DNA from 3 places in the Povalibacter sp. genome. Region 1 is predicted to be linked to each of the others. Evidence: riboswitches for the same ligand, from Rfam matches in the RefSeq annotation. Region 1 holds a riboswitch; each other region holds the start of a gene.
What was found. Region 1 has a riboswitch for cyclic di-GMP ahead of V7D81_RS09980 (hypothetical protein). Riboswitches for the same ligand answer to the same signal wherever they lie in the genome.

Region 1 (10,459 bases):
ACGCGACGCTCAGCGTATCGGCGATCGTCGTGAGTTTCAGCCTGATGGTCGCGATGGCCATCATGGTCGCGTCCTTCCGTCATTCGCTCGATGCGTGGACGCAGCGCTTGCTGCCGGCGGATCTCTATCTGCGTGCGGGCTATGTCGGTCAGTCGTCGCACTTCGATCCCGTCGCCGTGGCTGCGATCCGCGATCTCGACGCGATCGGGCAGCTCGAAGTCAGTCGATTCGCCGAAGCGGCGTTGGCGACATCGGGACGGATTGTCACGCTCATCGCGCGCGACATCGATCCCGAGAATGCCGAACGCGTGCTCTGGCTCGAACAGACTGCCAGCGGTTCATTGCCGGCCGGCAGCGTGCGTGTCTGGCTGTCGGAAGCCGTCGCCGACGAACTGCGATTGCCGCCCGGCGCGACATTCGATCTGCGCATCGACGGCAGAACCGTGTCCGCCTGGATCCAGGGCGTGTGGCGCGATTACGAACACTCGCGCGGCGCCATCATCATGGAGCGCATCGCCTATCTCGCAACGACCGGCGACACCGCCATCAACACGCTCTGGCTGTGGCTGAAGCCCGGTGCAACCACGGATGCAGTGCAGGCGCAGATCCGCGAACTGCTGCCGGCGAATGTCGATGTCGACATGCGCGTGCCCGCCGAACTGCGGCGTCTGTCGCTGCAGGCTTTCGATCGCACGTTTGCGATCACCTACGTGCTCGAGCTGATCGCGATCCTGATCGGACTGTTCGGCATCAGCGCCGGCACCAGCGCACAGGTGCTGGCGCGACGCCGGGAGTTCGGTGTGCTGCGTCACATCGGCCTGACGCGCGCACAGATCGCCGCGACGCTCGCCATCGAAGGCGCCGGACTCGGCGCGCTCGGCGTGATCGCGGGCCTCGCGACCGGCGGACTGGTGAGCCTGATCCTGATCTACGTGGTCAACCGCCAGTCGTTTCACTGGAGCATGGATCTGTTCGTGCCGTCGGCGTTGATTGCGGGACTGAGTGTGGCGCTGATCGCGGCGGCGGCCGTCATCGCCGTCGTCAGCGGCCGGCAGGCGACGCGCGGCGAAGCGGTGGCCGCAGTGAAGGAGGACTGGTAGCGATGCGCTTTCTTTCCTGCTTCACGGCACTCGCCATCGTCTTCCTGAGCGCGGCGATGGCGCAGGACGTCGTCTATCCCGACGTCGTGCCGGGCTACGAAATCGGGTTTCCGCGCGATGAAGGCAGTCATACGTCGTTCCGCACCGAATGGTGGTACGTGACCGGATGGCTCGAAACGCCGCAGGGCGATCCGCTCGGATTTCAGGTCACGTTCTTTCGCACGCGTCCCGGAACGCAGGAAAGCAACCCGTCGCGCTTTGCCGCGAAGCAGGTGCTGTTCGCGCACGCGGCGCTCAGCGATCCGCGCCGCGGCAAGCTGCTGCGCGGCGAGCGCGCGGCACGGGAAGGCTTCGGCCTCGCGTACGCTCAGCCGCAGCGGCTCGATGTCGCCATCGAAGATTGGTCGCTGCAGCGGGTCGACGAGGGTGCCGCGTCGAACGGTCGCTATCGCGCCGTCGTCGATACCGCAGAGTTCGCTTTCGATCTGCAACTGCAGGCGCAGTCTTCGCCGCTGCTCAATGGCAAGAACGGTTTCAGTCAGAAGGCACCGGACGTGCGCACCGCCAGCTACTACTACAGCCTGCCCGGCCTGCAGGTCGAAGGGTCATTGCGAACCGCAGCGGGGACACAGCGCGTTCGCGGTCACGCCTGGCTCGATCACGAATGGTCCACGACGTTTCTCGACGCGCAGACGCAGGGCTGGGACTGGACGGCGATCAACCTGGACGACGGCGGCGCGCTGATGGTGTCGCGGATGCGCGATCCGACGTCGGCGCAGCGCTGGGCGTTCGCGTCGCATCGCCAGGCCCGCGGCGATGAAGTGCAGACTTTTGCGCCTGAGCAGATCGAATGGCAACCGCTGCGACGCTGGCGTTCGCCGCGCACGGGCATCGAGTATCCGGTGGAGTGGCAGGTGCGCGTCGGCGAGCGTCGCATCCGTCTGCGACCGCTGATGGACGATCAGGAAAGCGATACGCGCGCCAGTACCGGAACGATTTACTGGGAAGGCGCGGTGACGGCGTTCGATGAAGGGGATCGTGCGATCGGACGCGGTTACCTGGAGCTGACCGGGTATGGTCAGCGGCTGACTTTCTGATCTGACTGTAGGTCAGGCTTTAGCCTGACTTCCCAGAGGCCGGCTGAAGCCGGCCCCACAGGAAGGCGAAGAAATCAGCCGGGTTTCGCCCCCGGCTTCAGCACCCACACCTTGCACCAGCCGTCCTTGTTCACGAGCTTGCCGGGGAACAGATTGCAGGGACGCCACTCGTCGCCTTCCTTGCCGGTGAGCTGCACGCAGTTGTGGCAGAAGCTGCCGGCCTTGTACTGCGGCACCTTGTTCGGATCGACTTTCTTCGCATCGTGCACATAGCCCATCGCCATCCCGAGCGAATCCTGTTCGGAGAGATGCGGCAGTTCATCCGCCTCGGCGCGGCGCACGAGACCGGCGCAGGGCAGGGCGACGAGTCCGGCAACGGCTGTCTTGAGCAGCGTGCGACGATCGACACTGGAATCGCTCATGATGAACCTCGGCTGGCGAAATGCTGGCTGGCGCGGATTCTAGCGCCGCATCGAGGCCGGAGTGTTCGTGCCCTCGACCCGAGGACATTACTTTGCACTCCGATTTGCGAGTGATTTTCAGTTCGCGGGAAGCTGGCGGCGCGCGACGACGATGCCGTCCTCATCCGCGTACACCCAGTCGTCGTTGCGGAACGTGACGCCGGCAAAACGCACGGGCAGATCGCGCTGGCCTTCGCCGCGTTTGTCCGTCTTCATCGGATGCGTGCCGAGGGCGCGCACGCCCAGCGGCATGGCCGCGATCGCCGCGGAATCGCGGATGCAGCCGTAGACGATCGCGCCGCTCCAGCCATTGTCGACGGCCTTCTGCGCCAGCAGATCACCCAGTACGGCGCGGCGCATCGAGCCGCCGGCATCGATCACCAGTACGCGACCCGCGCCGCGTTCGGCCACGAGATCGCGCACCCGCGAGTTGTCTTCGAAACACTTGATGGTCGCGACGGCGCCGGCGAAGCGCGGGTTGCCGCCATAGCTGCGGAACAGGGGTTCGCAGACTTCGAGTTCGTCGCTGAATTGATCGCAGAGATCGGCGGTGCGGAAATCCATGCTCGGTGACCTGGTGAAGAGGGCACGCGAGTTTGCCGGAGCGCGGGAGCGGGGAGAAGCGGGAATGATGAAGTGCGCGCGCCACTGCGTGGCGCGCCGTCACTTCGTCAGCTTGTCCACCAGGCGCGACAGCAGGGAATCGTTCTTCGGCAGCTTGCGGATCGCGCTCTCCGACAGCTGCACCTCGCGCGCCTCGTCGAGCAGCTGTTCGCTCAGGCTGCGTTTCACGAGCGCCTTGTGCTTGCCCGTCGCGGAAGTCTTGCTCATCGGCGCCGAGCGCTTGGTGGCATGCGCCGCGGACTTGGCTGCGGGTTTCAGCGTCTTGTGCTTGCCGCTCGCGTCGACCTTGAACGAGCCGGTGGCGCCGGGCTTGAACGAACCGGTCGCATTCGGATTGAACGAGCCCGTGGCGTTGGGATTGAAGGTGCCGCTGGGACTGCGATCCGTCACTTCCATGGTCACGGTCGGGATGGTCGGTTTGCGATCGCGCGCGTGATTGAGTTCGATGATCTTGCCTTCAGTCTGCGCTGCCGCGGTTGCTTTCGGTGCGGGCGCGTCCTTGAAACGGGTCTGCTCGGCGGCGCTGATGCGGATCACGCTCGGCGAGGGGAAGAACGTGCGCAGATAGCCGGAGACCGCTTCTGCCGAGACTTCTTCGCGGAAGAAGCCGAGGCGCAGGGAGTACACGATCTTGCCGCTGCCGGCATTGGCAATCGAATACACGCTGTAGGCCTCGAAGATGTCGAGGTGCGGCATGGCATCGAGATTCACCGGACGTTCCGACACGACCAGCTGGATCGAGAACCACTTTTCCTGCGAGTCGTCGTTGAGTTCGGCGCTGGTGAGCGCGCGGATCGTCTGCGTGCTGTCGAGCTCCGGCACGCGGCGATCACCCGCCGGCGGCTGCGCGCGCGCGGCGACTGGCGCGGCAGCAGGTTTGGTCTCCGGGGGCTTGCGCGCCGGCTCGCTCTTGGCGGCGGCGGGCTTTGACGCTTCCTTGACCGACGGCGCTGCCTTCGCAGCAGCCGGTTTCGCAGGCGGTGCTACCGGCGCGGCAGGAATGGGATGTTTCGCCGTCGATTCGAGACTGAGCGCAGAACCCGGAATCTCGACGCCCTTGCCGACATGGAAAGGCTGTGCCGGAGCATTCGCAGGCGCGGCAGCGGCGGCCGGCTTCGGCGGTGCGGGTTCCTTCTCCAGCGTCAGCTGGATTTCAGCCGGCGCGGCGAGCGCCTTCTTCGCCGCTTCGGCCGGCGGGCTGGAGGCCGGTGCCTTGATGACGGTGTCCGTCTTGTAGACGGGCGCGACGGTCTGCGGTGCCGGCGCGCTGGCAGACGGCTGCGGCGGCGTGAGTTCGGGCAGATCCCACGAGAGTTCGATGTCGGTTTCGGAGGCCGACTGAGCCGCTGCCGGTTTCGCAGGCGCTGCCGCGACGGCCGCGGGCTTCGCGATGACAGGTGCAGGTCTGGCTGCGGCCGCTTCCTGTTTCACCGCTGCCTTCGGCGCTTCTTTCGCAACCGCTGGCGCCGGCGTAGCGGCGACCGGCGCTGCCTTCACCGGTTCTTCGACGGCAGCCGGCTTCGGCACCAGCACCGGACGCTTCCACGCCGCCGTGGTTTCCGTGTTGGGCACATAGCCGCGGGCGAAGCGACGATCGTCGTCGGACAGACAGGCAACGAATGCGGTCGGATAGTTGTCGCGAACGGCGCTCAGCGCCTGTTCCGCATCGGCTTCGCTGGTGAAGAATCCGAGTCGCAGGCGATGACGCGTGCGGCCGTCTTCGGCGCGCGCCACCTGGTAGAGCTTGTGGCTGTCGAAGCCGGGAATGGTCTTGCCGGCGGTCTGGATCGGCGCGATCGAAGAACAGAGATTGATGATGAAGAGCGTGTTGGCGGGTTCGGTGGAGGATGTCGCTGCGAGCAGCGGATCGACGGACGCATTGGCGCCACGTCCCACGAAGACCTTGCTGGTGTTCTCTTCCACGTTCCTTCCCCATCAAATCCGCAATCCGGTCGAACCACGGCCGGACGGATCATTTCGACGGGGGAGAGAATGCGTGCGCGCGCATCTCGATTGATGTCACGTCGACGGCGCTGAGTGGATTTCTGATCGATGAGAAGAAGAAAACTTCTGCTGACCGACCGATGGCGTCCGTCGAATCAACCGCATTCGTCCTGCGGTTCGTGGCAACCCCGCTGTCCTGGGAAATGATTCCGTTAGACCGGTAGCTTTGCGTCCTCGCCTTTCAGCGAGTTTGCCCTTGGCACGAATCGATTCTTCGGCAGCGCGACGGGATAAGTCAAGCGGCCAGGTCGGTTTCAGGAGACATGTAATACGGCGACAGTGGAGGGGCTGTCGCGGCGGTGAGGTTATGTCTCACACGGCCATGCGCGTCCAGGCTTCCTTGCTGACGCTGGCCGGTTCGCCGGCCATGATGCGCGGCGCGAGCTGCGACACGATGTGGACCTGTGCCGCGTCCGACAGACCCAGCGCGCGCAGCGCGCCTTCCAGTCCGTCGATCAGTTGACGCCGGTCCGTCTCGCTCGGGCAGGCATCGCGGGCCAGCGAGGCGAGTTCGTCGCCGACGCTCTGAATGGTCTCGGCGATCGACGGCGCGAACTCGCTCAGGTCGCCGCGCAGTCGGGCTGCGAAGCGGAACGAGTTGTAGGCGCAGACGTACGCCCGGTTCCGCAGCTTCAGATTTCGGAGCAACCCCATGTCTGTCAGGTCCGTTCGAGTGTGGTCGGCGGAAAGTCTGCGGAAGCCGGCTCGCCGCGTGGTGTGAGCTGCATCACAAAAGGCGGGCGCTTCCGGGTGTTGCGCCGTCGCCGCATTGCCAATCAAGTACCTGCGCGAGAAGAAAAAAATTCAGCTCCTGCGAGGTCAAAAACGGATTGACTTGTGTGTTCGGCCGTGACCGTTCAGGCACGGCCGACGTTGCGATCGGTCGGCGAGTGGAAGTACTCGCTCTCGGCGGCGAACTGCTTCATGAGCTTGCGCAGTTCTTCTAAACGACCTTCTGCCGTGCTGATCGGCAGGCACTCCTCGCACTCGGGGTCGGAGCAGGGCTGACGCGAATAGAGCCAGTACTGCACGGCGCCCGCGAGCAGACCGTCGGCGATGTCCCAGATGTCCGCCTTCTGGTCCGTGTCGGCGATCCGGTTGCCGAGGTCGACGGCCTTGCCGAAGGCCTCGGAGAAGGGATTATCGTTTTCCTGCATTGGGGGCGTCGGGAGCGAGCGGAGAGGGCCGGCATTGTAACCAGTCGGACACGCCTTCATAGAGAAAGGCCTGCCTTGAGGCGCAGGCCTGCTTGATGTGAAGAAATGGGGCTGCTTTACTCCCCGCCCGCTGACATAACCGCCGAGGAACCCATGGCTGACGAACGCGATGCCGAAGCGCAGATGGATGCCGATGCGCTGTACCAGGAAGAAATGTTTACCGATCGTCGCGTGGGCGCCCTGCGTCGGCTGACCCCCGTCAAGCGCGACGGATCGAGGGACGAGACACGCCCGGTCCTGTTCGTGGGCCAGGCGGAAATCATGACCAACATGGGTCCGGTGCCGCTGAGCTTCGAGATTCCGGGCGAGACGCTCGACCAGGCCGTGGCCGGGTTCGGTGTCGCGGCCCAGGCCGCCATCGAGCGCACCGTGCAGCAGATCCAGGAGATGCGCCGGCAGCAGGCCTCGCAGCTGGTCGTGCCCCAGGGCGGCTTGCCGCCGACCATGGGGGGCGGCGGGCGCGGCGGCGGCAAGATCCAGCTGCCCTGACCGCCCGCGGATCGCACCACGATGGTTTCTGTGCTGCCCCGTTCTGGGGCGGCTCGCTCCGGCCAGTAGCGGCTTTTACCGCGTAATGCACTGATTCCGGGCTGGCACGGTTTTCGCTCCCTCGGCTCCTGTCGCCACGAGAACCAGGACCGCGGATGCCAGGGGAGACGCCTTACGATGAAATGCACGCGCCGGACGGCAGTGTTCGCGAGCACTACCGGACCTTCGCGTCATGGCTCGCCAGAACACCGAAAGACCGGGTAGCGCAGAAGCGCACCGAAGCCGATTCGCTCTTTCACCGCGTCGGCATCACCTTCGCCGTCTATGGCGAAGAGGCGGGCACCGAACGCCTGATTCCCTTCGACATCGTTCCCCGCATCATCCCGGCGCCCGAATGGCAGCACCTCGCCGCGGGACTGCGCCAGCGCGTGCGGGCGCTCAACGCCTTCATCGCCGACATCTATCACGACCAGGACATCCTCGCGGCCGGCCGCATTCCGGCCGAGCAGGTGCTGTGCAACGGCCAGTACCGGCCCGAGATGCAGGGCGTCGACGTGCCCGGCTCTATTTACGCGCACATCGCCGGGATCGACGTGGTGCGCGCCGGCGCCGGCGAGTTCTACGTGCTCGAAGACAACCTGCGCGTGCCTTCGGGTGTCTCCTACATGCTCGAAGACCGCCGCATGATGATGCGGCTGTTTCCGGAGCTGTTCGCGCAGCATTCGATCGCCCCGGTCGAGCACTATCCCGATCTGCTGCTCGAGAATCTGCGCAGCGTCGCGCCGCCGGGCGTGAACGATCCGACGGTCGTGCTGCTGACCCCGGGTGCCTACAACAGCGCGTATTTCGAACATGCCTTCCTCGCCCAGCAGATGGGTATCGAACTGGTCGAAGGCCAGGATCTCTACGTCGAAGACGAATTCCTCTACATGCGCACCACGCGCGGCCCGCAGCGCGTCGACGTGATCTACCGCCGTCTCGACGACGACTTCATGGATCCGCTGGTGTTCCGTCCCGATTCGATGCTCGGCATTCCGGGCCTGCTCGCCGCGTATCGCGCCGGTCGCGTCACGATTGCCAATGCGATCGGCACCGGCGTCGCCGACGACAAATCCATCTATCCGTACGTGCCGGACATGATCCGCTTCTATCTCGGCGAGGAGCCGCTGCTGTCGAACGTGCCGACCTACGTGCTGCGGCGGAAGGAAGATCTCGACTACACGCTGGCGCATCTGCCCGAACTCGTCGTCAAGGAAGTCCACGGCGCCGGCGGCTACGGCATGTTGATCGGCCCGTCGTCGACCAAGGAACAGATCGAGGACTTCCGCCAGCGCATTCTCAAGAGCCCGGAGAAATACATCGCGCAGCCGACGCTGTCGCTGTCGGCCTGCCCGACCTTCGTCGAACAGGGCGTCGCGCCGCGTCACCTGGATCTGCGGCCCTTCGTGCTGTCGGGTGCGGAAGTGACGCTCGTGCCCGGCGGCCTCACGCGCGTCGCGTTGCGCGAAGGATCGCTGGTCGTGAATTCGTCGCAGGGCGGCGGCACCAAAGACACGTGGGTTCTGGAGCGCTGACGGATGCTGAGTCGCACCGCCGACCATCTCTACTGGATGGCCCGCTACACCGAGCGCGCCGAGAACCTCGCGCGCATGCTCGAAGTGAACTACCGGATGTCGCTGCTGCCGCAGGGCCCGGAAATCGTCGAGCAGGGCTGGGTCGCCACCCTGACCATCATCGGCCTGATGGATGCGTTCAAGCAGCGCTACGGCGCCGTCACGCCGGCGAACGCCATCGCCTTCCTGGTATTCGATCGCGACAACCCGATGAGCATCTACAGCTGCGTGCGCGCCGCGCGCGAGAACGCACGTGCCGTGCGCGGCACGCTGACGTCCGAAATCTGGGAAAGCGTCAATGCCACCTGGCTGGAAATACGCGTCGCCGGCATGCGCCCTTCGTCGGAAGCCGAAGTCGGCAATTTCTTCGAATGGGTGAAGCACCGTTCGCATCTCATCCGCGGCGTGATTCAGGGCACGATGCTGCGCGACGAGGCCTGGCACTTCACCTGGCTCGGCACGTATCTGGAACGCTCCGACAGCACCGCGCGCATCCTCGACGTGAAGTACCACCTGCTGCTGCCGCGCGGCGAGAAAGCGGGCGGCGCCGCCGACTACTATCAATGGAGCGCGCTGCTCAATTCGGTGTCGGCCTTCGAGGTGTATCGCCGCGTCTATCGCGACCTGATCACGCCCCGCCGCGTCGCGGAACTGCTGGTACTGCGCTCCGACATGCCACGCTCGCTGCATCGCTGCGTCGAGCAGCTCTACACGCACCTCATCGCCGTCCGCAACGGCCAGTCCGCCGAAACCGAGCGGCGTGCCGGCGAACTGCATGCGTCGCTGCGCTTCGGACGCATCGAAGACATTTTCGAACTCGGCCTGCACGAATACCTCGTGCAGTTCATGGGCCGCACCCGTGACCTGGGCGAGCGCGTCTCGCGCGACTTCCTGGTGTCGGCGGCGGATTGAAGACTAAGAAAGTTTCACACGGAGTTCACGGAGAGCACGGAGCCAGAGATCAAGAAAGAAGAATTTCCACGGGGGAGGAATGGGAACACGGGGAGCACGGGGAAAGAAAATTGCTCTTTCTTGAGACCCCGTGCTCCCCGTGTCCCCCGTGGAAATTCTCTTCTCTTAAACTCCGTGCCCTCCGTGAACTCCGTGTGAAACTCTGAGGATCTACGATGCAGTTGCACATTCGTCACGAGACTACGTATCGCTACGGCGAGCCGGTGAAGCGCAGCGTGCAGAACCTGCGGCTGACGCCGCGGCGCGATCCGGTGCAGCGCGCGCTGAACTGGAGCATCAGCGCGCCGGGACGTCAGCACGAGCAGATCGACGCGTACGGCAACGTCGTGCATCTGCTGACGCTCGACGAGCCGCATCGCGAGATCCGCATCGTCGTCAGCGGCGTCGTCGAAACCTACGACGTCGAGGGCGAGGCATTGCCGAACGACGGCAAGCTGTCGCCGCTCACTTATCTGGCCGAGACCAATCTCACGCGCGTGGACCCGGCGCTGCAGTCCTTCGCGCAGCAGAGCCTGCCGAGGACGGCCGATCGCCGCAGCAATCTGCTCAAGCTGGCGCACGCCGTCAGCGATACCGTGCACTACGAGCGCGGTGCCACCGACGTCCACGAACCCGCCGTGCGTGCATTCGCCCGCGGCAAGGGCGTCTGCCAGGATCACGCCCACGTCTTCATCGCCTGCTGCCGGGCCGCCGGTATCCCGGCGCGCTACGTCAGCGGCTATCTCTACACCGGCAAGGGCGACGAGGTCGCGAGCCACGCATGGGCCGACGCCTGGCTCGGCCCGGACGAGGGCTGGATGCCGATCGACATCACTCATCGCACGCTCGCCGGCGGCCGGCATTGCCGTCTCGCCGTCGGTCGCGACTATCTCGATGCCTGCC
Region 2 (10,459 bases), on a different contig from region 1:
GGCGGCGACGCGTTCCTGGCACGAATTGAAGAAAACGAGCCTCTCCAGCGCTCCGCGCTGTTTGGCGACGACGTGGGAGCGGAATTCTATTTCGTGATTCATGCCTGCCCCGACGGTGAGGAATCCCCAACCCCGGCCGATCATGAACGCGCCGCGGGTCGCTTGTCGAGCAGCTTCGCGACCTCCCGCCGGGCGTAACTCCTTGCAGCCACAACAAAAATCAGCACATGTTGCCAAAAGAGGACATCGCTGGTGGCGCACTAAGTCCCGGTCCGAAAAACGCAATTTCGACATCGGCCGCAGGCTGGCGACAGCGATGTCGCGGCGATGTCACGTCCAGAGTGGCCCGCCGGCCCACGGTTTTCGCGTCGTCTGGCACCGACAGCGGGCCGAAAACTTTGAACTGGCGCAACTTCCCGATCTTCAAAAACGGGAACTGGTTCGAGCGTCGGGATTCGCCTTATTGTCATATACACGCACAGCTTGCCCGCCGCTGGCCTCGCGTTCGGCATTTCACGGCCGTTTGCATGGGTGCGGCAGGCTCTTGGCGTATGTCAGCGTAACGCTGCGCTCGACGCCGGAAACTCAAGGTCACAGGGGAATCGTCAATGGGCATCCTAGATCTCGGCCGATACAAGGGAATCGTCTTCGCGATCACCGGCTTCCTGATCGCGTTCATCGCCATCCTGGCGTTGAACCACGGCATGGCCGGCCGCTTCGCCGACAACGTCGCGGGTGTGAAATTCCTGTCCAGCCTGCAGTCGCAGCCGGCGGAAATCCAGGCGAATGCCGCTGCGATCAGCGCGCGCCTCGCGAACGGCGAGAAGGTGGACGAGGCCATCGAAGCCCTGCGTACCACCGCCACCTCGTTCGACCACGCCATCATCGGACTCGGCGGCGGCATGGTCTCCGACAGTTCAGGCTCCACCCTCAGCGTGCCGGCGCTCGACTCCGAGCAGGCGCGCACGCTGGTCGCCGACGGCAAGAAGGTGTGGGAAGGCTACAAGGCCAAGCTCGATCCGGTGCTGCGCTTCTCCGGTTCTCCCTATGCCGCTGAGGCAGCGGCGCCCGCGCCGGCCCCGACACCTGCCGGCAAGAACGCCGCGCCTGCGCCGGTCGTCGAGAAGGAACCCGGCGTGCAGCTCAGCCCGCGCGGCCGTCGCCTGAGCAGCGCGCTGGAAGAACTCAACACGTATGCCGCCGCATCGCAGGCTCCGCTCACGCGCGTGGCCAATGAACTCGCGCAGCAGGTCGAAACCGAAAGCAACGGCAAAGCGAGCGTACTGCGCATCATCCAGATCGTCGGTCTGGTCGGTGCCCTCGCACTGCTCGGCATGCTGTTCTTCTACTTCGCGCGCAACCTGCGCAAGGAAGAAATGGTGTCCCTGCGCGCCCGCAAGGAAACCGCGGACATTCTGCGCACGGTGAACGAAGGTCTGTTCCTGCTCGACAAGGACCTGAAGCTGGGCAGCGAACGTTCGATGGCGCTGAACACAATCTTCCGCCGCGAAGACTTCACCAACCTGTCCTTCGACAATCTGCTCAAGGACATCGTGCCGGAAAAGACGCTCAAGACCGCGATGGACTACGTCGCGCTGCTGTGGGGCGAGCGCGTCAACGAAAAGCTGGTCAAGACCATCAATCCGCTGAACGAAGTCGAAGTGCACTTCGACAATCCGGCCGGCGGCTTCGACACGCACTACCTCGAATTCGATTTCAACCGCGTGAAATCCGAAGGCTCGCTGTCCCACCTGCTGGTGACGGTGAACGACGTGACCAAGCGCGTGATGCTGTCGCGCGAACTGCAGGAGTCGCAGGAAAAGGCACAGGCCCAGCTCGATCTGCTGCTGCGCATCCTGCACGTCGAACCGGACAGCCTCACCGGCTTCCTCACCGACGCCGATGTGTCGCTGAAGATGGTGAACTCGATCCTCAAGGAACCGGCGCGCGAAGAGTCGGCGTTCCGCGCCAAGATCGACGGCATCTACCGCCAGGTCCACGCGGTCAAGGGCGAAGCCGCGGCGCTCGGCCTCAAGACCGTCGAACAGCGCGCGCATGCCTTCGAAGAATCGCTCAGCGATCTGAAGGGTCGGCCGACGCTGTCGGGCAGCGACTTCCTGCCGCTGGTCGTGAAGCTCGACGATCTGTTCAACCACCTCGCGCAGGTTCGCGAAATGCTCGGCCGACTCGTTGACCTGCACCACGCCATCGCGTCGCGTCGCGCCGCGGGCGGCACGGTCGAAGCCGCGAAGGTCGATCAATGGCTGGCCGGCAAGCACGACCAGACCATGCAGATGCAGGCGCTGTCGCAGCAGCCGCAGGCCGAAGCCGAAGGCGCCGGCGGTCTCGAACGCACGCTGGAAGATCTCGCCGCGAAAGTCGCCTCGTCGCATTCCAAGCAGGTCACGGTGAAGTGCACCGGCCTCGCCGAAGTCCCCGAGGCTTATCGTCGTGCGGTCAAGGACATCACGATCCAGCTCGTGCGCAATGCCGTGGTACACGGCATCGAGTCGCCGGAAGATCGCGCCAAGGCGCAGAAATCGGCAACGGGTTTCCTCGGCGTCGAATTCACGCAGCGCGGCAACGAAGGTTTCGAACTCGTCGTGCAGGATGACGGTCGCGGCCTGCAGCTCGATCGCATCAAGGAGGTCGCGGTGGAACGCGGCCTCATCACGCCGGCGCAGGCGGCGATGCTCGATCCGCGTCAGACCATGGCGCTGATCTTCCGCCCGGGCTTCTCCACGGCCGATCGCGTCACGACCGATGCGGGCCGCGGCGCCGGCATGGATCTGGTGCGCATCCTCGTCGCCGAACTCGGCGGTCGCGTCGGTCTCGCCTCGGCGGGCGGACGCTTCTCGAAGTTCAAGATCTGGCTGCCGGCCTCGGCGCGCGCAGCCGCATAAGCGTCTCTTACAAACCGAACAAGGACATCAAGAGGTCATTCAATGGCGGCGAATGCAAAGGCTGAACCGTTGACGAACGGTAAGCTCAAGCTCATGATCTGCGACGATTCGAACATAATCCGTCGCAAAATCGAGCGTGAACTGAAGATCGACCGTCTGCAGGTCATCGCTACCGCGGCGAACGGCAAGCTGGCCGTCGAGGCCTTCCGCAAGGAACCCGCGGATGTCGTGACGATGGACATCACGATGCCCGAAATGGACGGCATCGAGTGCGTCGAAAACCTGGTCAAGATCAAGCCCGACGTGCTGATCCTGGTCATTTCCGCACTGTCCGACAAGGCCACCGCGATCGAAGCGTTGAAGAAGGGCGCGAACGGCTTCCTGTGCAAACCCTTCACCGACCGACAGTTGACTGAGGCGCTCGAAGAGCTGCTGAGGGGCGCCGGCAATGATGACTAAAGTCGAACTCGAGACCTTCGTCGAAGGAACGACGAACTACTTCGCCACGGCTGCGAACCAGCCGGCGTCGGTAGGCTCGCCGTACATCGTCCAGGAAGGACGTCCGACCGTGCAGGAATTCACCGGCCTCATCAGCATCGCCGGCAAACGTCGCGGCATCGTCTATTTCACCGCCTCGCGTCCCATGCTCACCGTCATGCTGATGCGCATGGGCGAAACCGAACTGACCCAGGAAAACATGTGCGATCTCGTGGGTGAAGTCGCCAACACGATCTCCGGCAACGCGCGCCGCGATTTCGGCAAGGACTTCATGATTTCCGTGCCGACGGTCGTCGCCGGCGAACCGGAAAAAGTCGTCACCCCGGACAACACGCGTTCCTTCGTGATTCCGATCAACTGGCGCAGTCACTCTGCCCAGCTGGTCGTCTGCCTGGAGTAATCGGGCCAGCCAGCGGCGATTCGTACGCGCCGCCCGCTGCAACCCCGATGCAACGATGCAATGCAACGCCGGCAACCGGACGCAAATCCTGGCGCCCTTCACGTTGCCGGCACCCTGACCGGCGATTCCGTAGACGTCATCGTGATCAGCACCGACGAGGCGCTGATCGCGACGCTGCAGCAGGCTGCCGGCGCTGATCACACCCTCTGGCACGCCCCCTCCATCGACGCCGCCGTCGAACTGCTGGTCGGCGGCCATTGCGGCATCCTGATCGCAGACATGCAGGTGCTGCGCGGTGAAGCCGCCGCCGCACTCGAAAAGCTGCAAAGCCAGTTTCCCGAACTCGTCCTTCTTGCGACCGGTCGTCGCGACGAGGAAGGTCGTGTCGCAGGGCTCATCAGCAGGGGCAGTGTCTATCGCTTCCTGCACAAGCCCGTGTCGCCGGCGCGCGCGAATCTGTTCCTCGCCACGGCCACGCGCCGCTATCACGAACTGGCCCAGAACGTATCGCCGGCGCTCGCGAGCGTCCGGGAACTCACGAAGCCGGCCCATCGCGTGCCGCTGATCGGCGCCGGCGCAGGCGCTCTGCTGCTCATCGTCGGCGCAGTCATTTTTCTGTCGCGACGCGAGCCCGCGGTCGAGACCCTGCCCACCCCTGCGTCCGTGGCAACTCAGCCAGTGGCGACACCCGCGCTCGACACGACGCCGACGCTCGCGGCGGCACAGGCCGCGTTCTCCGCGGGCAAGCTGTCGGCGCCGTCGGGCGACAATGCGCTCGAACGCTATCGCGCGGTGCTGACGGTCGAGCCGGCGAATGCCGCAGCACTCGCCGGGGTCCAGGACGTGCTCGATGCGCTCGAAACACAGGTCACGCAGGCGTTGCAGGCAGGCGATGCCGCGGCCGCCGCGCGCGCTTTCACGACGCTGCAGAAGGCCCAGCCCGATCATCCGGAACTCCCGACGCTGAATGCGCAACTGCTGGCACTGTCGCGCTCGGTCCGGCAGGCGCCGGCGAAAGCACCTGCCGTCAGTGCGCCGACGGCGCCTGCCGCGCCCAACACGCAGCTGGCGCGCAGCCGTATCGCGGCGGGTCAATTGCTGGAGCCGGAAGACGACAGCGCCGTGTTCCATCTGCGCGCCGCGCGCGATCTGGGCGAAGACGACACGGTGAATCGCATTCTGGCGACCGACGTCGGCTCGCGCCTGCTCGCGCAAACGCGGCAAGCCATGGCGAATGAGGACATGGCGCAGGCGCGCACGCAGTTCGCAGCCGCCGCCGCACTCGATCGCGAATTCGAACTCGCGCTGCCGGACCTGCCGCAGGTCGAACAGGAACTGAATGCACTGACGACGGCCGCGACGCGTGCCGTCATCGACGAGCAACTGGCGCCGATCATCAAGCTGCGCGAGAACGGGCGCCTCATCGAACCGGCCGGCGACAATGCCTTCGAGCGCTTGCAGACACTGGCGGAACAGTCGCCCGACGCAGCAGCGGTTCGGACGGAACAACAGCGACTCGCATTCACCCTGCTGGATCACGCCCGCACGGCGCTGGCGCAGGGCGATCTCGAACGCGCCGGCCTGCTCACGAACAGGGCAGAGACGCTGGTACCGCGCATGACGAATGCGCGCACGCTGCGCGACCAGATCGCAGCGGCCCAGGAAGAACGCGATGCTGCGAACCGCGTCGTCCAGGCTCGCGAGCTGCCGCGTACGCGCGAAGTGGCGGCTGCTTATCCCAACGATGCCGAGCGCCGCGGCATCGAAGGCTGGGTCGACATCGAATTCGTCATTGCCACCGACGGCACGACCCGCAGCCCGATCGTGCGCGAATCGCAGCCAGCCGGCGTCTTCGACAAGTCAGCGCTCGATGCGCTGGCGAAGTGGCGCTTCGAGCCGGTGACGCGCAACGGCAAGACCGTGGAACAGCGCGCGATCCTGCGGGTGCGGTTCGCGCTGAAGTAGGAGCCGCCTCGCGGCTTCTTCCTGTTCCTGTGGGGCCGGCTTCAGCCGGCCTGTGCTGCTGGATGCAGTCGCGGCCGGCTGAAGCCGGCCCCACAGGCAGAGAAGATCTATCCCGTCTTCGCGACGCCCCTGTCGAAGCGTCGCCCCAGCCAGTAGCCCAGCAGCGCCCACAGCGCCGCGACGCCTGCGCCCAGCAGGGCCAGTGCCGCCGGTCCCCAGCCCATGCCTTCCAGTCCCTTGTTGAGCTGGGCCGACAGCGCATCGGCGCCGCGATACACAGGCACGTCGACGGTGCTCTTGGCCTTGTACTTGGTTTCCTTGTCGAGCGGGCTCCAGAGCATTTCGCGGCCCGGGCGCACGAAGGCGTATTCCATCGCCCGGCGCAGGATGAAGACCACGGCGAGCACGCCGAGCGTTCCAGTCGCGGCCAGCGCCACGAAGCCGCCGACCATGATGAGCGGCACGACCGTCACCAACGCGATCACGCCGAAGCGCTGCGCGATGCGGCCGGTGAGGAAGATCTGCGACAGCACCGTCAGCGTCTGCACGATCCAGTCGAAGCGCGCGAAGATGCGCGTGCGATCGGTGATCTCCGGATAGTTCACTTCCACCAGGCGCAGCTGCTCGAAGTACAGCAGCGTATTCACGGCCGAGATGAACACCACGAAACAGGCGATGCCGAGGATGTAGGGCGACTTCAGGATCAGCGTCACGCCCGCGAACATGTTGCCGCCGAGCGGACGATCCTCCTCCACCGACTCGGTGCGGTCGCGCCAGATGTTGAGCAGCAGGCGCTGGCAGACGATGGCGGCGACGAACAGCGCCGCGCCGAGAAACAGCAGGCCGTTGTTGCCAATCGAGGCGACGCTGAAGTCGGACACCAGCGGCCCGACGAGCGCACCGGCGCTGCCGCCGGCAGCGATCACGCCGAACAGCCGCTTGCTCTGACCGCTGTCGAACAGCTCGAGCAGGAAGCTCCAGAAGATCGACAGCAGGAACAGGTTGACCACGCTGATGAAGACGTAGAAGAACTTGCCGACCGCCGGATTGATCTGATCGCCCTGCAGGGCCACGCCGATCAGGCCGAGCACGACGGCGACGACGCCGTACATGGCGGGAAGAAACACGCTGCGCCGGACGCGGGCCACAATGATCCCGTACAGCGGGATGATCAGCAGCGAGGCGGCCCAGGTCACCATCCACAGGTCGGCCACCTGGTCGCGGCCGATGAGGGTGCCGATCGTCTCGCGCAACGGACGCACGGCGAAGTAGCCGGCCCACATGAAGAAGAACAGACCGAATGCCGCCACGACGGCGCGCACTTCGCGAGGCTCCACGGGTGCCAGCCGTCCCAGCAGATTGCCGAGCAGGGAACCTGAAGAAGTCGTGGTCATCGAATGCCCTCGCCGTCTCATGGATCGATCGCGCACCATGGCAGGCGCGGCGCGGGGATTCTAAACGGAGGATGCCGACCGTCGCAGTTACGATGCGGTCAGCGGTGGCGGGCTGCGACGAGCGGCCGATGCGGGAGCCCGGCTGCACCGGGCTCCCGTCGAACTTCTAAGGAATCGTCTTGCTGGCGACGTTCGATTGCGAGCTCTCGCCACCCGACCCCGTGTAGGCCTTCACGGCGAAGTACCAGGTGCCCGAGGCCAGACCGTCGACCACGTAGCTCGTCACGCTCGGGTTCGAAATCGTGATCGTCTGGTTGAGCGCCGAGGAACTCGTGCCATAGACGATGCGATAGCCGGCGAGATTGGTCAGCGCGGTGCCATCGGTGTTCTGGGTCGGTGCGACCCACGACAGCGTCGCACTGCCCGTGGCCGGTGCCGCATTCACGGCGATGCTGAAGGCAGGCAGCGACACGGAATGGGTGCCGTCGCTGACCCCGATGACGATGTTCGAGGTCGTGCCGGTCGCGCTCGGCGTGCCCGAGAGTCGGCCGGTGGTCGTGCTGAACGTCGCCCAGCCCGGCTTGTTGCTGATGCTGAACGCGAGCGTCGCGCCTTCCGGATCATTCGCCGTCGGCTGGAAGCTGTAGCTGGCGCCCACGGTCACGGAAGTCGCCGGCGTGCCGGAAAGGGTCGGCGCGGCATTGCCGGGCGGCGGGGTGGTGCTGCCGCCGCTCACCGTGATGGTGAACGCCGCGAGCGAGGCCGACGCCTTGCCATCGCTGACGCTGATGATGATGTTGCCGAACGTACCGGCCGCCGTCGGCGTGCCGCTCAGCCGGCCGGTCGACGCGGTGAAGTTCGCCCAGGTCGGCTTGTTCTGGATGCTGAAGCCGAGCGTGTCGCTGGCGTCGGCATCGGCTGCCGTCGGCGTGAACGAATAGGCCGTGCCGACCGTCGCACTCGTGCCCGGCGTACCGCTGATCGTCGGCGCGCGATTGGCGGCCGCCTGCACGGTGATCGTGAACGCCGTCAGCGCGGTCGAGACCTTGCCGTCGCTGACGCTGATGATGATGTTGGCGAACGAACCGACGTTGGACGCCGCCGGCGTGCCGGTCAGGCGGCCGGTGGACGCGCTGAAGCTCGCCCACGACGGCTTGTTCTGGATGCTCCAGGTCAGCGCATCGCCGTTGGCATCGGTGGCCGTCGGCTGGAACGAGTAGGCCTGGCCCGCCTGCACCGAGGTCATCGGCGTGCCGCCGATCGCAGGCGCGCTGTTGTCCGGTCCTTTCACGCTGATCGCGAACGCGGGCAGCGCCGTGGTCGCGACGCCGTCGCTCACGCTGATCACGATGTTGGAGAAGTTGCCGACGTTGGCCGCCGCGGGCGTGCCGCTCAGCGTGCCCGAGGAGGTGCTGAAGCTCGCCCACGAGGGACGGTTCGAGATCGAGAACCGCAGCGCGTCGCCGTCGGCGTCCGCGGCGCTCGGCTGGAAGCTGTAGGCGGCTCCGACATCGACTGAAGCCGTGGGCGTACCGCTGATCGTCGGCGCATTGTTGGCGGCCGGCGGCGGGGCGCTGCGCGAACGGATGACGATACGGAACGGACCGATGGAGCGCTGATCGCGTCCGTCAGTCACCGTGATGGTGATGTCCTGGGTTTCGCCGACGTCTGCATCCTGCGGCGAACCGGTCAATGCGCCGGTGTCGACGCTGAAGGTCGCCCACGTCGGCTTGTTGGTCACCGAGAACTCGAGGAAGTCGTTGTCGGCGTCGCTCGCCGTCGGCGTGAACGAGTAGTCCTGCCCGGCTTCGATCGCAGCCGCCGGCGTGCCGGTGATCTCGGGCGCATGGTTCGCCGTGGGAGGAGGCGTCGGCGTGGTCGGCGACGTGGGCGACGTCGGCGGAGCAGCGGCCACGGCGTCGTCGCCTTCGCCGCCGCAGGCTGCGAGCGTCGCAACCGCGCACAGAACGATGCTCGCCCTGACCAGCCGTCGAATCATCATGCTCCCGAAACTCGTTTTCATTGCTTGCACCTGCTTCAGCACGTCGCGACAGCGAATCGCGAACGTTGCGGACGATCGGCCAAGGCAATGACGCTGACGTCGATGTGTGCGCTGACGCTGGTGCGTCACGGATCGACGGCCCGAATCTGCAAATCCATCGGCATCCGATGCAGTCGCAGATTCTTTGCTGGCAACCCCGCTATCCCGCGCAGTGCGCGTCGGACCGGAGGCTTTGCGTCCCCGCCTTTCGACGGGTTTGCCCTTTTCAACTCCTGAACTTTTTCGCCGTTATTTCACGAGCGTTGCGATTCGCGCCTGACATGGCACGCATCGCGACGATCGGTTCACCGGAGCAAACCTGCAGCGAGTGGCATCAAGGAAGGGAAGCGTTCGGGTATGACGACGGAGGAACGAACAGTCCTCTGGCCGGCAACCCCGCTATCCTGCGCCCTTGCGCTCACCGGACCGGAGGCTTTGCGTCCCCGCCTTGCAGCGGGTTTGCCCTTGTGAAGCGTGGTCGAGTAGACCCCAGTAAAAACACCTTTGCAATTGTCGTTGGCTACAGACAGCTCAAGTGATTTCGAGCTTCACATAAGAACGTCAGAAAACATAAGGCGCTCGCTTATGCAATGCGTGCGCACTCGCGCATCGCACTGCATCCGTCGGGTTCGCGCTTCGTAACACGACGGCAATTTTCCGCGCATCACTGCAGCGTCTTGCTCGCGACGTTCGAATTCGCGCTCTCCGTTCCTGCACTCGTGTACGCACGCACCGCGAAGTAGTACGTCGTCGGCGTCAGTCCATCGAGCACGTAGGTCGACACGCTCGGATTGGCCACCTGGATCGTCTGGTTCAGCGCGCTCGCGGACGTGCCGTAATAGATGCGGAAGCCGGCGAGATTCGTGAGCGTCGTGCCATCGGTGTTCTGGGTCGGCGCCGCCCACGACAGCGTCGCGCTTTTGGTCGCTGCCTGATTCACGGCGATCGAGAACGCAGGCAATGCAGTCGATGCCTTGCCGTCGCCGACACTGATGACGATGTTCGCGTAGCTGCCCGCATCGCTCGCCGATGGCGTGCCGGAAAGCTGGCCGTTCGAGGTGCTGAAGGCGGCCCAGGCCGGCTTGTTGCTGATGCTGAAGGTGAGCGTATCGCCGTCGGCATCGGCGGCCGTCGGACGGAAGCTGTAGGCGCTGCCCACGTTCACGCTCGTCGTCGGCGTGCCGCTGATCGTCGGCGCGCGGTTGACGGCGGCGGCGTTCACCGTGATTGCAAAGGCCGGCAGCGACGTCGTCACCTT
Region 3 (10,459 bases), on a different contig from region 1:
TGCCGCCGCTTTTCGAGGTTTCATGTACCGATTTCCTTCAGCGCCGCGATCCTCCGGCCAGCTCGGGCCCCGCACCTAGAGCCTCCCATGCTTCGCCAACGCACCATCAAGAACTCCATCCGCGCCACCGGTGTCGGTCTGCATTCCGGCAAGAAGGTGCTGATGGTGGTGAAGCCGGCGCCGCCGGATACCGGCGTGGTGTTCCGTCGTACCGATCTCGACCGGACCATCGACGTGCCCGCGTACGCCGAGAACGTCGGTGAGACCACGCTCGGCACCACTCTTATTAAAGGTGAGTCGCGGGTCTGCACCATCGAACATCTGATGTCCGCCTTCGCCGGCCTGGGCATCGACAATGCCTATGTAGAACTGTCGGCCGAGGAAGTACCGATCATGGACGGCAGCGCCGGACCGTTCGTGTTCCTGCTGCAGTCGGCGGGTGTGGAAGAGCAGTCCGCACCGAAGCGTTTCGCACGCATCCTCAAACCCATCCAGGTGGAAGAGGGCGACAAGTGGGCCCGCTTCACGCCGTACAACGGCTTCAAGGTCAATTTCGAGATCGAATTCAATCATCCGATCTTCAAGAAGCGCGACCAGATCGCGAGCATGGATTTCTCCAGCACCTCCTTCCTGCGCGAGATCAGTCGCGCACGGACGTTCGGCTTCATGCGCGATCTCGAATACATGCGTTCGAAGAATCTCGCGCTCGGCGGCTCGATGGAGAATGCCATCGTGATTGGTGACGCGGGCGTAATGAATGAGGAAGGCCTGCGCTACGAAGACGAGTTCGTGAAGCACAAGATCCTCGATGCGATCGGCGATCTGTACCTGCTCGGCAAGGGCATCCTCGGCGAGTTCAGCGGCTTCAAGTCCGGTCACGCGCTGAACAACCGGTTGCTGCGCAAGCTGATTGCGACGCCGGATGCGTGGGAGGAGGCGACCTTCGAAGGCGATGAGCAGGCGCCCATCTCTTATATGCCGGCGACGGCGGTGTCCGCCGGCGCCCTGTAGGTCAGGCTTCAGCCTGACTTCTTAATTTAAGAGGCCGGCTGAAGCCGGCCCCACAGTAAGAGCAAGACGAAGAAAATCCCCGCCTCACCCCGGCTTCCCCACCTTCACCTGCACTTTCGTGAACTGCGTCTCACCCTGCGCCCGCAGCCGTTCTGCCAGGGTTTCCTGCAGATAGTGGATCCGCGACCCCCAGGCCGCGGAATCCGCCACGATGACCAGCGTCCCCTCGCGGTAACTCGCTGAAACGACGTGGGCTTTCTCGTCGCCATCGAGCGCGGCCCGCACCCGATCCGTCAAATCGAGCGTCTCCCGGGCGCGACGCTCCAGCTGCGCGAGCAGCGGGCCCAACCCAGTCGAAATGGGCTTCATGGGTTCAGACATAAGCTGAAATGTGCAATGTGAGGGCTGACTGCTTGATCTTTGGGTTGCGGATTCTGCATATTCCCGACCGCTGTTAAGGGCAAACCCGCTGAAAGGCGGGGACGCAAAGCCACCGGTCTAAGGGCGCTGCCTTCGAAGGCAGGACGGTCACGATAGCGGGGTTGCCAGGATGTACAACTCGAATCATCGGTTCTACGTCCACACCTCTCTGGATATGCCGTTGGTGCAGCTTTCTCGATGCGGCTGCGCCGGCAGGACGTTTTTGTCGCGCCAGATTTTTTGAGGACGCGAGGCATGATCGAATGAACGTCATCGTCTTTTCCAAACGCCTGGGGCGCGCTCGCCAGATCGAGCTCGGCCGCCCGCTGGCTGCGACGGTGACCATCGGTCTGATCGTGACCATCCTTGCCGGCGTGCTCTTCGCCGGGGTCCAGCTCGGACGCAGCAACGTTTTCGCTCCTACCGCCCAGGTCGCCGACTGGGGCCGCCGGCTCGAAGAGCAGCGCCAGCAGGTCGTCGACGCCAGGCAGGAATTGCAGAACCGTCTCGATGCGCTGGCCGGCCGCGTCGGCCAGATGAATGCCCACGTGATCCGCCTCGATGCGCTGGGCCGCCGCCTGACGGAGATGGCGCACCTCGACAAGGGCGAGTTCGATTTCGACCGCGTGCCCGCCGTCGGCGGACCCGAGGCTCTGGCCGAGAGCGCGCTGGTTGCGGCACCGGACATTTCTTCGATGCTCGATACCCTGAGCCGCCAGATCAAGGATCGCGAGCGCCAGCTCAGCGTACTGGAAAGCCTCATTTCCACCCGCAATCTCAGCCGGCAGATCGTTCCGGGCGGACGCCCCGTCATGCAGGGCTGGATTTCCTCCTACTTCGGCCAGCGCACGGACCCGTTCAACGGCCGCACCGTCTACCACAAGGGCATCGACTTCGCGGGGCCTGCGGGCTCGCAGGTCGTCGCCGTCGCTGCCGGCGTCGTGACCTACTCGAAGGACCGTTTCGGCTACGGCAAGACCGTGGAGATCAACCACGGCAATGGCTACGTGACGCGCTATGCGCACAACCAACGCACGCTGGTGACGCCGGGCGACACGGTGCAGAAGGGCCAGGCCATCGCCCTGATCGGCTCGACAGGCCGTTCCACCGGGCCCCACCTGCATTTCGAAGTACTCAAGAACGGCCGGGCCATCGACCCGATGAGCTTCGTGCGGCAGTAGCTGCAGGCCGGGGCGGCAGTCCCGGATGATGACGGCGTCTTAATTCCAGCACCGACTTCCGACTCTGCCTGTGGGGCCGGCTTCAGCCGGCCTCTGGCTGTAGGTCAGGCTTTAGCCTGACATCCAAAGGCCGGCTGAAGCCGGCCCCACAGCTAGAAAAACAAGGCCCGCCGCCCTCGGCCTTGTTTTCGCACGCCCCGCCCCGAACTCGGCCTGTCGGTCCCAAGGCCGCGCACGTCCATCAAAAAAACCCGACGGCATGGGGTCGCAGGGTGGCGTGTACAATCGCGTCCTTTCTTTTGGCCCACCTCGGAGCTCTCTCTCGTGGCGAATTGGCTCAGCCAACTGTTCGGCAGCCGCAATCAGCGGCTCGTTAATGGATATTCCAGGGCCGTCAGCCGGACCAATGCCCAGGAACCCGCGTTCCAGGCACTGAGCGACGAGGCGCTGCGCGCCAAGACCGAGGAATTCCGCAAGCGCCTCGCCGACGGGGCGACCGTCCACGACATCCTTCCGGAAGCCTTTGCGGCAGTGCGTGAAGCCGCGCGCCGCACGCTCGGCATGCGCCACTTCGACGTGCAGCTCATCGGCGGCATGGCGCTCAACGACGGCAAGATCGCCGAAATGCGCACTGGCGAAGGCAAGACGCTGGTCGCGACCCTGCCGGCCTATCTGAATGCGCTGCCCGCGAAGGGCGTGCACGTGGTCACCGTGAACGAATACCTGGCCTCGCGCGACGCCGAGTGGATGCGCCCGGTCTACGAATTCCTCGGACTCACGGTCGGCGTCATCAGGAGCGGCCAGTCGTCGGAAGAAAAGCGCGCCGCCTATGCGTGCGACATCACCTACGGCACCAACAACGAATTCGGTTTCGACTACCTGCGCGACAACCTCGCGTTCCGTCTCGAAGACCGTACGCAGCGCGGACTCGCCTTTGCCATCGTCGACGAAGTGGACTCGATCCTGATCGACGAGGCGCGCACGCCGCTGATCATTTCCGGCCCCGCCGAAGAAAGCACCGAGCTGTACGTCGCCATCAACAAGCTGGTGCCGCGGCTCAAGCGCCAGGAGTCCGAAGAAGGCGAGGGCGACTACTGGGCGGATGAGAAGTCCCGCCAGGTGCACCTCTCGGATACCGGTCACGAACACGCCGAGGAACTCATCACCGAAGCGGGCCTGCTGAGCCCCGACCAGAGTCTCTACGACGCATCGAACATCCGCCTGATGCATCACCTGAACGCAGCGCTGCGCGCGCACGCGTTGTATCACCGCGATGTCGAGTACATCGTGCGCAACGGCGAAGTCATCATCGTCGACGAATTCACCGGTCGCACCATGCAGGGCCGGCGCTGGTCCGACGGCCTGCACCAGGCCGTCGAAGCGAAGGAAGGCGTGCGGGTTCGCGAAGAGAACCAGACCGTCGCCTCCATCACCTTCCAGAACTACTTCCGCATGTACACGAAGCTGTCGGGCATGACCGGCACCGCGGACACGGAAGCGTTCGAATTCCAGTCGATCTACGGCCTCGAAGTCGTCGTCATCCCGACCCACCGGCCGATGATCCGCAAGGACCATGCCGACTTCGTGTACCTCACCGCGAAGGACAAGTACGACGCCATCATCGAAGACATCCGCGATTGCGTCGCGCGCGGCCAACCGGCGCTGGTCGGCACGACGTCGATCGAAACGTCGGAATACCTCGCCAAGCTGCTGCAGGAACACAAGATCGCGCACGAAGTGCTGAACGCCAAGCAGCACGAGCGCGAGGCCCACATCGTCGCGCAGGCGGGTCGTGCGGGCTCCGTGACGATTGCCACCAACATGGCCGGTCGCGGCACCGACATCGTGCTCGGCGGCAATCCCGAATCGGACCTGCACGGTATCGATCCGAACGATGAAGCCGCGCGTCAGAAGGCACGCGACGAATGGAAGGTGCGTCACGACGCCGTGCTCGCCGCCGGCGGCCTGCACATCATCGGCACCGAACGCCACGAATCGCGGCGCATCGACAACCAGCTGCGCGGCCGTTCGGGCCGTCAGGGCGACGCAGGTTCGAGCCGTTTCTATCTTTCGCTCGAAGACAACCTGATGCGCATCTTCGGCGATCCCGAGCGCACCAAGCGCTGGCTGCAGACGGCCGGCATGAAGGAAGGCGAAGTGATCGAGAGCCGCATGCTCTCGAAACAGATCGAACGCGCACAGCGCAAGGTCGAAGCCCACAACTTCGACGCCCGCAAGAACCTGCTCGAATACGATGACGTCGCCAACGACCAGCGCAAGGTCATCTACCAGCAGCGCACCGAACTCATGGGCGCCGAGGACGTGGCCGATGCCGTCGCCGGCATCCGTCATGAAGTCGTGAACACGGTTTCCGATCGCTTCATGCCGCAGGGCAGCCCGGAAGAAATGTGGAACGTCGAATCGCTGACCGAGACGCTGCAGCGCGACTTCGGCGTGCCGCTCGATGTCAAGGGCTGGCTGGAGCAGGACAAGAATCTCAACGACCAGGATGTGCGCGAACGCATCGTGAAGACGCTTGACGAGGCCTATCAGTCGAAGGTCGACATGTACGGCGTGCCGGTCGTGCGGCACCTGGAAAAGGCCATCATGCTGCAGCAGCTCGACTCGCACTGGCGCGAGCACCTGGCGGCGATGGACTACCTGCGCCAGGGCATTCATCTGCGCAGCTATGCGCAGAAGAATCCGAAGCAGGAATACAAGCGCGAAGCCTTCGAACTGTTCTCGTCGATGCTCGATCGCATCAAGCACGACACCGTGTCGCTGCTGTCGCGCATGCAGCTGCGCACGCAGGCCGAGATCGATGCCGAAGAAGCGGAGCGTCAGGCGCGACTCGAGCGCGCCATGCGCTTCCAGCACGCCGCTCCCGAGCAGATCACCGCGCCGCAGCCGCCCGAGCCGCTGCCGGGGGAAGAACCGGCGCCGGTGTCGCAGTTCGTTCGCGAGACCAAGAAAGTCGGACGCAATGAAATGTGTCCGTGCGGCTCCGGCAAGAAGTACAAGCACTGCCACGGCATGCTCGCGAAGGAAGGATAAGCCAGGGAATGCGTCCTCCTGCCCACGTCCTCGCCGGCGCCATTTTCAACGACGAGGGACAGGTCCTCGTCGCGCAGCGTCCGCCCGGCAAGCACATGGCCGGCGGCTGGGAATTTCCCGGCGGCAAGCGCGAACCCGGCGAGGAACGTCTGCAGGCACTGACCCGCGAGCTGCACGAAGAACTCGGCATCGAAGTCCTCGGTGCCGAGCCGCTGATCTGCTACGACCACCAGTATCCCGACCGCCTCATCACGCTCGATCTGTGGCTGGTGACGAAGTACAACGGCGTGCCGCAATCGCTCGAAGGCCAGACGCTGGCGTGGGTGAAGGTCGGCGATCTGGAGCGGACCGGCCTGCTGGATGCGGACAAGCCGATGATTCCCGCGCTGGAGCGTGTGGAAGGCTGGGCGTTGGGTTGCAAGCTGTAGTGTCGAGGGATTCTTCTCTTCCTGTAGGTCAGGCTTCAGCCTGACTCCGAGAGGCCGGCCGAAGCCGGCCCCACAGCAAGAACCCGCTCGAAGAACCTCACCACCATCTCGTAGTAATGCCGCCCGGTCTGCGGGATGCGCACCAGTCCGTGCTTGCTGCCCGGATAAGTCATCAGCTCGAACGGCTTGTCGAGCGACTGCAGTCGCTGCATCAGCATCGTGCTGTGCGTGAACAGCACGTTGTCGTCGGCCATGCCGTGTACCAGCAGCAGGTTGCCGTGCAGTGAATCGACGTAGGGCAGCACGCCGCTGACTTCGTAACTGTTACCGGCGCTCGGCAATCCCAGATACCGTTCGGTGTAGTGCGTGTCGTAGAGGCGCCAGTCGGTGACAGGCGCGCCGGCGACGCCGGCTTTGAACACCGTGGTCGTCGTCAGCGCCATCAGCGACATGTAGCCGCCGTAGCTCCAGCCCATGATGCCGATGCGTTCGCCGTCGACGTACGGCAGGCGCTTCAGATAGTCGACGCCGCGCAGCTGATCTTCGATTTCGACTTTGCCGAGCCGCCCGCTGATCGCCGTGTCGAAGGCTTCGCCGCGGAATCCCGAGCCGCGATTGTCGAGCGAGAACACCACGAAGCCGTGCTGCGCGAGCAGCTGGCGGAAATATCCCTGCACGGCGCGCGAACCGCCCATCCAGTCCTTGCGCACGTATTGCTGGTGCGGTCCGCCATAGACGTCGATGACGACCGGATAGCGTTTGCCCGCATCGAACGGAACCGGCCTGATGAGCCGGTAGTAGAGCGCCTGTCCGTCGCTCGCCTGCAGCGAACCGAATTCCTCGCTCGAATGGTTCGCGCGAAAAGCCTGATACGGATGATTCTCGTCCAGTTCGTTGCGCATCAGCCAGCGACTTACCTTGCCGTCCAGCGAGCGCAGGCTGGCGGTCGGCGGCTGTTGCGGGGAGGACCATTGATCCAGGTAGAACCGGTGATTCGGCATGAGCCGCGCATCGTGCACGCCCGGTTCGACAGAAATTCTTCGCGGCCTGGCGGGATCGCCCGTTGTTAGCGACGTCGCGTACAGATGGCGTTCGAGCGGCGAGGCCTCGTTCGCCATGAAGTACATGAGTCCCTTGTTTTCGTCGATGCCGACGAGGCCGTCCTCCGTGCCATCGCCGACGACCATCCATGAGCCGCTGGTCAGCGGCCGGATGAGCCTGCCGTCCAGATCGTAGAGATACAGATGCCGGTAACCGGAACGACGCGAAGCCCAGACGAAAGCATTGCGCTTTTCCAGGAAGCGCAGGTCGTCGTGCAGTTCGATCCAGGCCGGACTCGTTTCCGTCAGCAGCGTGCGTGTCTTGCCGGTGCCGACATCGACCTTGATCAGGTCCAGCGTTTTCTGGTCGCGCGTCTGTTTCTGGACAGCGAGATGCCGTGAATCGCGAAACCAGTTCACGCGCGCCAGATAGCCATCGTCGAAGTTCAGCGGCACGGCCGTGATGCGACCGGACCCCAGTTCGAGTACCCGCAGCTCGACATGCGTGTTGGCCGTGCCGGCCGCCGGATAGCGTTGCCGCGTGACGCGCGCGCCATCGGCGTTGATCTCCAGTCGCTCGACTTCCTGCACCGGCGAGTCGTCGATACGCGTGAACGCGATGCGCTTTTCATCGGGAGACCACCAGTAGCCGGTGGAACGATCCATCTCCTCCTGCGCGACGAATTCGGCCACACCGTTCTGGATCAGGCCCTCGCCATCGGCGGTCAGCGCCCGCTCTTCGCCGCTCGACAGCTCGATGACGAACAGATCCTGGTCGCGCACGAAGCTCACATGGTTGCCGAGCGGCGAGAAGCGCGCATCGGTTTCGTAGCTTTCGGTATTCGTCAGTCGACGCACCGGATCGCGTTTCGCGACGAGGTCGTACACATAGAGATCGCCGCCCAGCGGTACGAGCAGCCGCTTGCCGTCGCTCGAGAACCTGTACTCGACGATGCCCTTCAGCGACGCCGTGCGTTGCCGCTCGCGCCTTGCCTCTTCTTCGGCCGACAGTCGTTCATCGCCGGTCACGAAGGCGCGCGAGTCGACCAGCAACTTCTGCTGTCCCGTGCGGGTGTCGAAGGCCCAGAGATCGAGCTGATCCTTGTTGTCGACCTTGCCCTGCAGGTAGGTGACGTAGCGCCCGTCGGGCGAAAACTCCGGACTGCGCAATCGCGGTCCGCTCAGATCCGTGCCGCTGAACAGACGTTCGACGCTGAGTTTTCCGGGATCGGCCGCTGCGCAGATTGCGACAGGCAGCATCAGGGAAACGACGAGCAGGCCGCTTGTATACCGCATCGGTGTTTTCGAAGGCTGTAGAGTTGCGCTTGCGTGACCATATCACGATGCCCCGAGAGGATTTGCGATGAGCCGAACCGTTGTGGCCTTGTGCCTGCTGTTGCCGACGATCGCCGCTGCCGAAGTTGCGGCCTATCCGGCGTCGAAGCGCATCGAGCACGTCGATACCTATCACGGCGTGCGGGTGGCTGATCCGTATCGCTGGCTGGAAAACATCGGCACGACGGAAGTCGCCGACTGGGTGACGGCGCAGAACAAATTGTCGCAGCCGTACCTCGAAGCAATTCCCGCGCGCGAAAAGATCAAGCAACGCCTGACGGAACTGTGGAATTACGAACGCTATGACGTGCCGAAGAAGCGCGGCGGCCGCTACTTCTTCCTGCGCAACGACGGCCTGCAGAATCAGAGCGTGCTGTACGTGACGGATTCGCTCGTCGGGGAACCGCGCGTACTGCTGGATCCGAACAAGTTCAGCGGCGACGCCACCGTGGCGCTGGGCGAGTTCGTGCCGAGTCCCGACGGCAAGCTGCTCGCCTACAGTCTTTCGGACGGCGGCACCGACTGGCGTACATGGTACGTGCGCGAGGTCGACAGCGGCAAGGATCGCCCCGATGCATTGAGCTTCATGAAATTCCGCGAAGTCGCCTGGACGAAGGACTCGAAGTATCTCTACTACTCGCGCTATCCGCAGCGCGAAGACGGCAAGGGCGACGATTCGAAACAGCAGTCGATCTACCTGCACAAACTCGGCGACAACCAGCAGGCCGATCGCTCGATCTTCCGCGTCACCGATCACCCGACGCGTTATCCGTATCCGCAGGTGTCCGACGACGGGCGCTATCTCATCATCACGCTGTACGACGGCTCGCAGAAAATGGGCATCTACTATCAGAAGCTCGATGCGAACTCGCAGCCCCAGGGGCCGGTCGTCAGGTTGTTCGATGGGTTCGATGCCGACTATGAAGTCGTGGCGGCGATGGATGATGTCTTCTATGTGCTGACCACGCGCGGTGCGCCGAACTCACGCCTGGTCGCGGTGCCTGCACAGCCCGATGGCGCGGCGAAAATGCGCGACGTGCTGGCAGAGAAATCGACTGCGCTGCTGGCGGCCTCCGTGGTCGGCAAGCGCGCCATCGGCCAGTACGTCAGGGACGCTTACTCGGTCGTCAGCGTCAGCGACCTGCAGGGCAAGCCGCTCTATGACGTGCCGCTGCCCGGCTACGGACAGGTCAGCGGTTTCGAGACCGACGTCGACGATGCCGAGACATTCTTTCTCTACAGCGATTTCCTGACGCCGGCCTCGGTGTCACGGCTCGATGTCGGCACCGGCAAGGTCGAGGCGTTCCGCACGCCGAAGATTGCGGCCCAGACCAGTCAGTACGTGACCGAGCAGGTGTTCTACAAGAGCAAGGACGGCACGCGCGTGCCGATGTTCATCACGCATCGGCGCGATCTGAAGAAGGACGGCACCGCACCGCTGATGCTGTACGGCTATGGCGGATTCAACATTTCGCAGCAGCCCGGTTTCAGTGTGCCGGCGCTGGTGTGGCTGGAAATGGGTGGCGTATATGCGGTGGCCAATCTGCGCGGCGGTTCCGAATACGGCGAGGCCTGGCACGAAGCCGGCACGCGTCTGCAGAAGCAGAATGTGTTCGACGATTTCATCGCCGCGGCCGAATGGCTGATCGCCGGGAAATACACATCGACGCCGAAGCTCGCGATCCGCGGCCGCAGCAACGGCGGCCTGCTCGTCGGCGCCGCCATGACGCAGCGTCCCGATCTGTTCGGCGCTGCGCTGCCCGGTGTCGGCGTGCTCGACATGCTGCGATATCACACGGCCAGCGCGAATGCGCGCCAGTGGTCGACCGACTATGGTCTGAGCGAGAACGCCGACGAGTTCAAGGCTCAGTATGCGTACTCACCGGTGCACAACGTGAAAGCAGGGCAGTGCTATCCGCCGACGCTCATCACTACGGCCGATCGCGACGATCGTGTCGTGCCTTGGCACAGCTACAAATTCGCGGCAGAG

Region 2: it holds a riboswitch for cyclic di-GMP, as region 1 does, so the genes downstream of both, V7D81_RS03170 (putative Ig domain-containing protein) here and V7D81_RS09980 (hypothetical protein) in region 1, are expected to answer to the same signal.
Region 3: it holds a riboswitch for cyclic di-GMP, as region 1 does, so the genes downstream of both, V7D81_RS10530 (M23 family metallopeptidase) here and V7D81_RS09980 (hypothetical protein) in region 1, are expected to answer to the same signal.

What each region holds. Positions count from the first base shown of each region.
Region 1 covers NZ_DAINNK010000025.1:33,241-43,699, reverse strand. The annotation lists gene V7D81_RS10000 (FtsX-like permease family protein) at 1-1,100, shown strand, start outside; gene V7D81_RS09995 (lipocalin-like domain-containing protein) at 1,103-2,197, shown strand; gene V7D81_RS09990 (high-potential iron-sulfur protein) at 2,272-2,619, opposite strand; gene rraA (ribonuclease E activity regulator RraA) at 2,737-3,222, opposite strand; gene V7D81_RS09980 (hypothetical protein) at 3,322-5,205, opposite strand; cyclic di-GMP riboswitch class I at 5,405-5,491, opposite strand; gene V7D81_RS09975 (hypothetical protein) at 5,599-5,940, opposite strand; gene V7D81_RS09970 (hypothetical protein) at 6,144-6,443, opposite strand; gene V7D81_RS09965 (hypothetical protein) at 6,597-6,992, shown strand; gene V7D81_RS09960 (circularly permuted type 2 ATP-grasp protein) at 7,148-8,566, shown strand; gene V7D81_RS09955 (alpha-E domain-containing protein) at 8,570-9,517, shown strand; gene V7D81_RS09950 (transglutaminase family protein) at 9,733-10,459, shown strand, end outside.
Region 2 covers NZ_DAINNK010000005.1:59,396-69,854, reverse strand. The annotation lists gene V7D81_RS03200 (hypothetical protein) at 1-102, opposite strand, end outside; gene V7D81_RS03195 (ATP-binding protein) at 609-2,903, shown strand; gene V7D81_RS03190 (response regulator transcription factor) at 2,946-3,362, shown strand; gene V7D81_RS03185 (chemotaxis protein CheX) at 3,352-3,801, shown strand; gene V7D81_RS03180 (TonB family protein) at 3,862-5,766, shown strand; gene V7D81_RS03175 (NTP/NDP exchange transporter) at 5,874-7,160, opposite strand; gene V7D81_RS03170 (putative Ig domain-containing protein) at 7,327-9,162, opposite strand; cyclic di-GMP riboswitch class I at 9,349-9,433, opposite strand; cyclic di-GMP riboswitch class I at 9,588-9,675, opposite strand; gene V7D81_RS03165 (putative Ig domain-containing protein) at 9,866-10,459, opposite strand, start outside.
Region 3 covers NZ_DAINNK010000028.1:2,026-12,484, reverse strand. The annotation lists gene lpxC (UDP-3-O-acyl-N-acetylglucosamine deacetylase) at 88-1,011, shown strand; gene V7D81_RS10535 (DciA family protein) at 1,096-1,380, opposite strand; cyclic di-GMP riboswitch class I at 1,461-1,561, shown strand; gene V7D81_RS10530 (M23 family metallopeptidase) at 1,695-2,612, shown strand; gene secA (preprotein translocase subunit SecA) at 2,937-5,666, shown strand; gene mutT (8-oxo-dGTP diphosphatase MutT) at 5,675-6,094, shown strand; gene V7D81_RS10515 (S9 family peptidase) at 6,130-8,430, opposite strand; gene V7D81_RS10510 (prolyl oligopeptidase family serine peptidase) at 8,498-10,459, shown strand, end outside.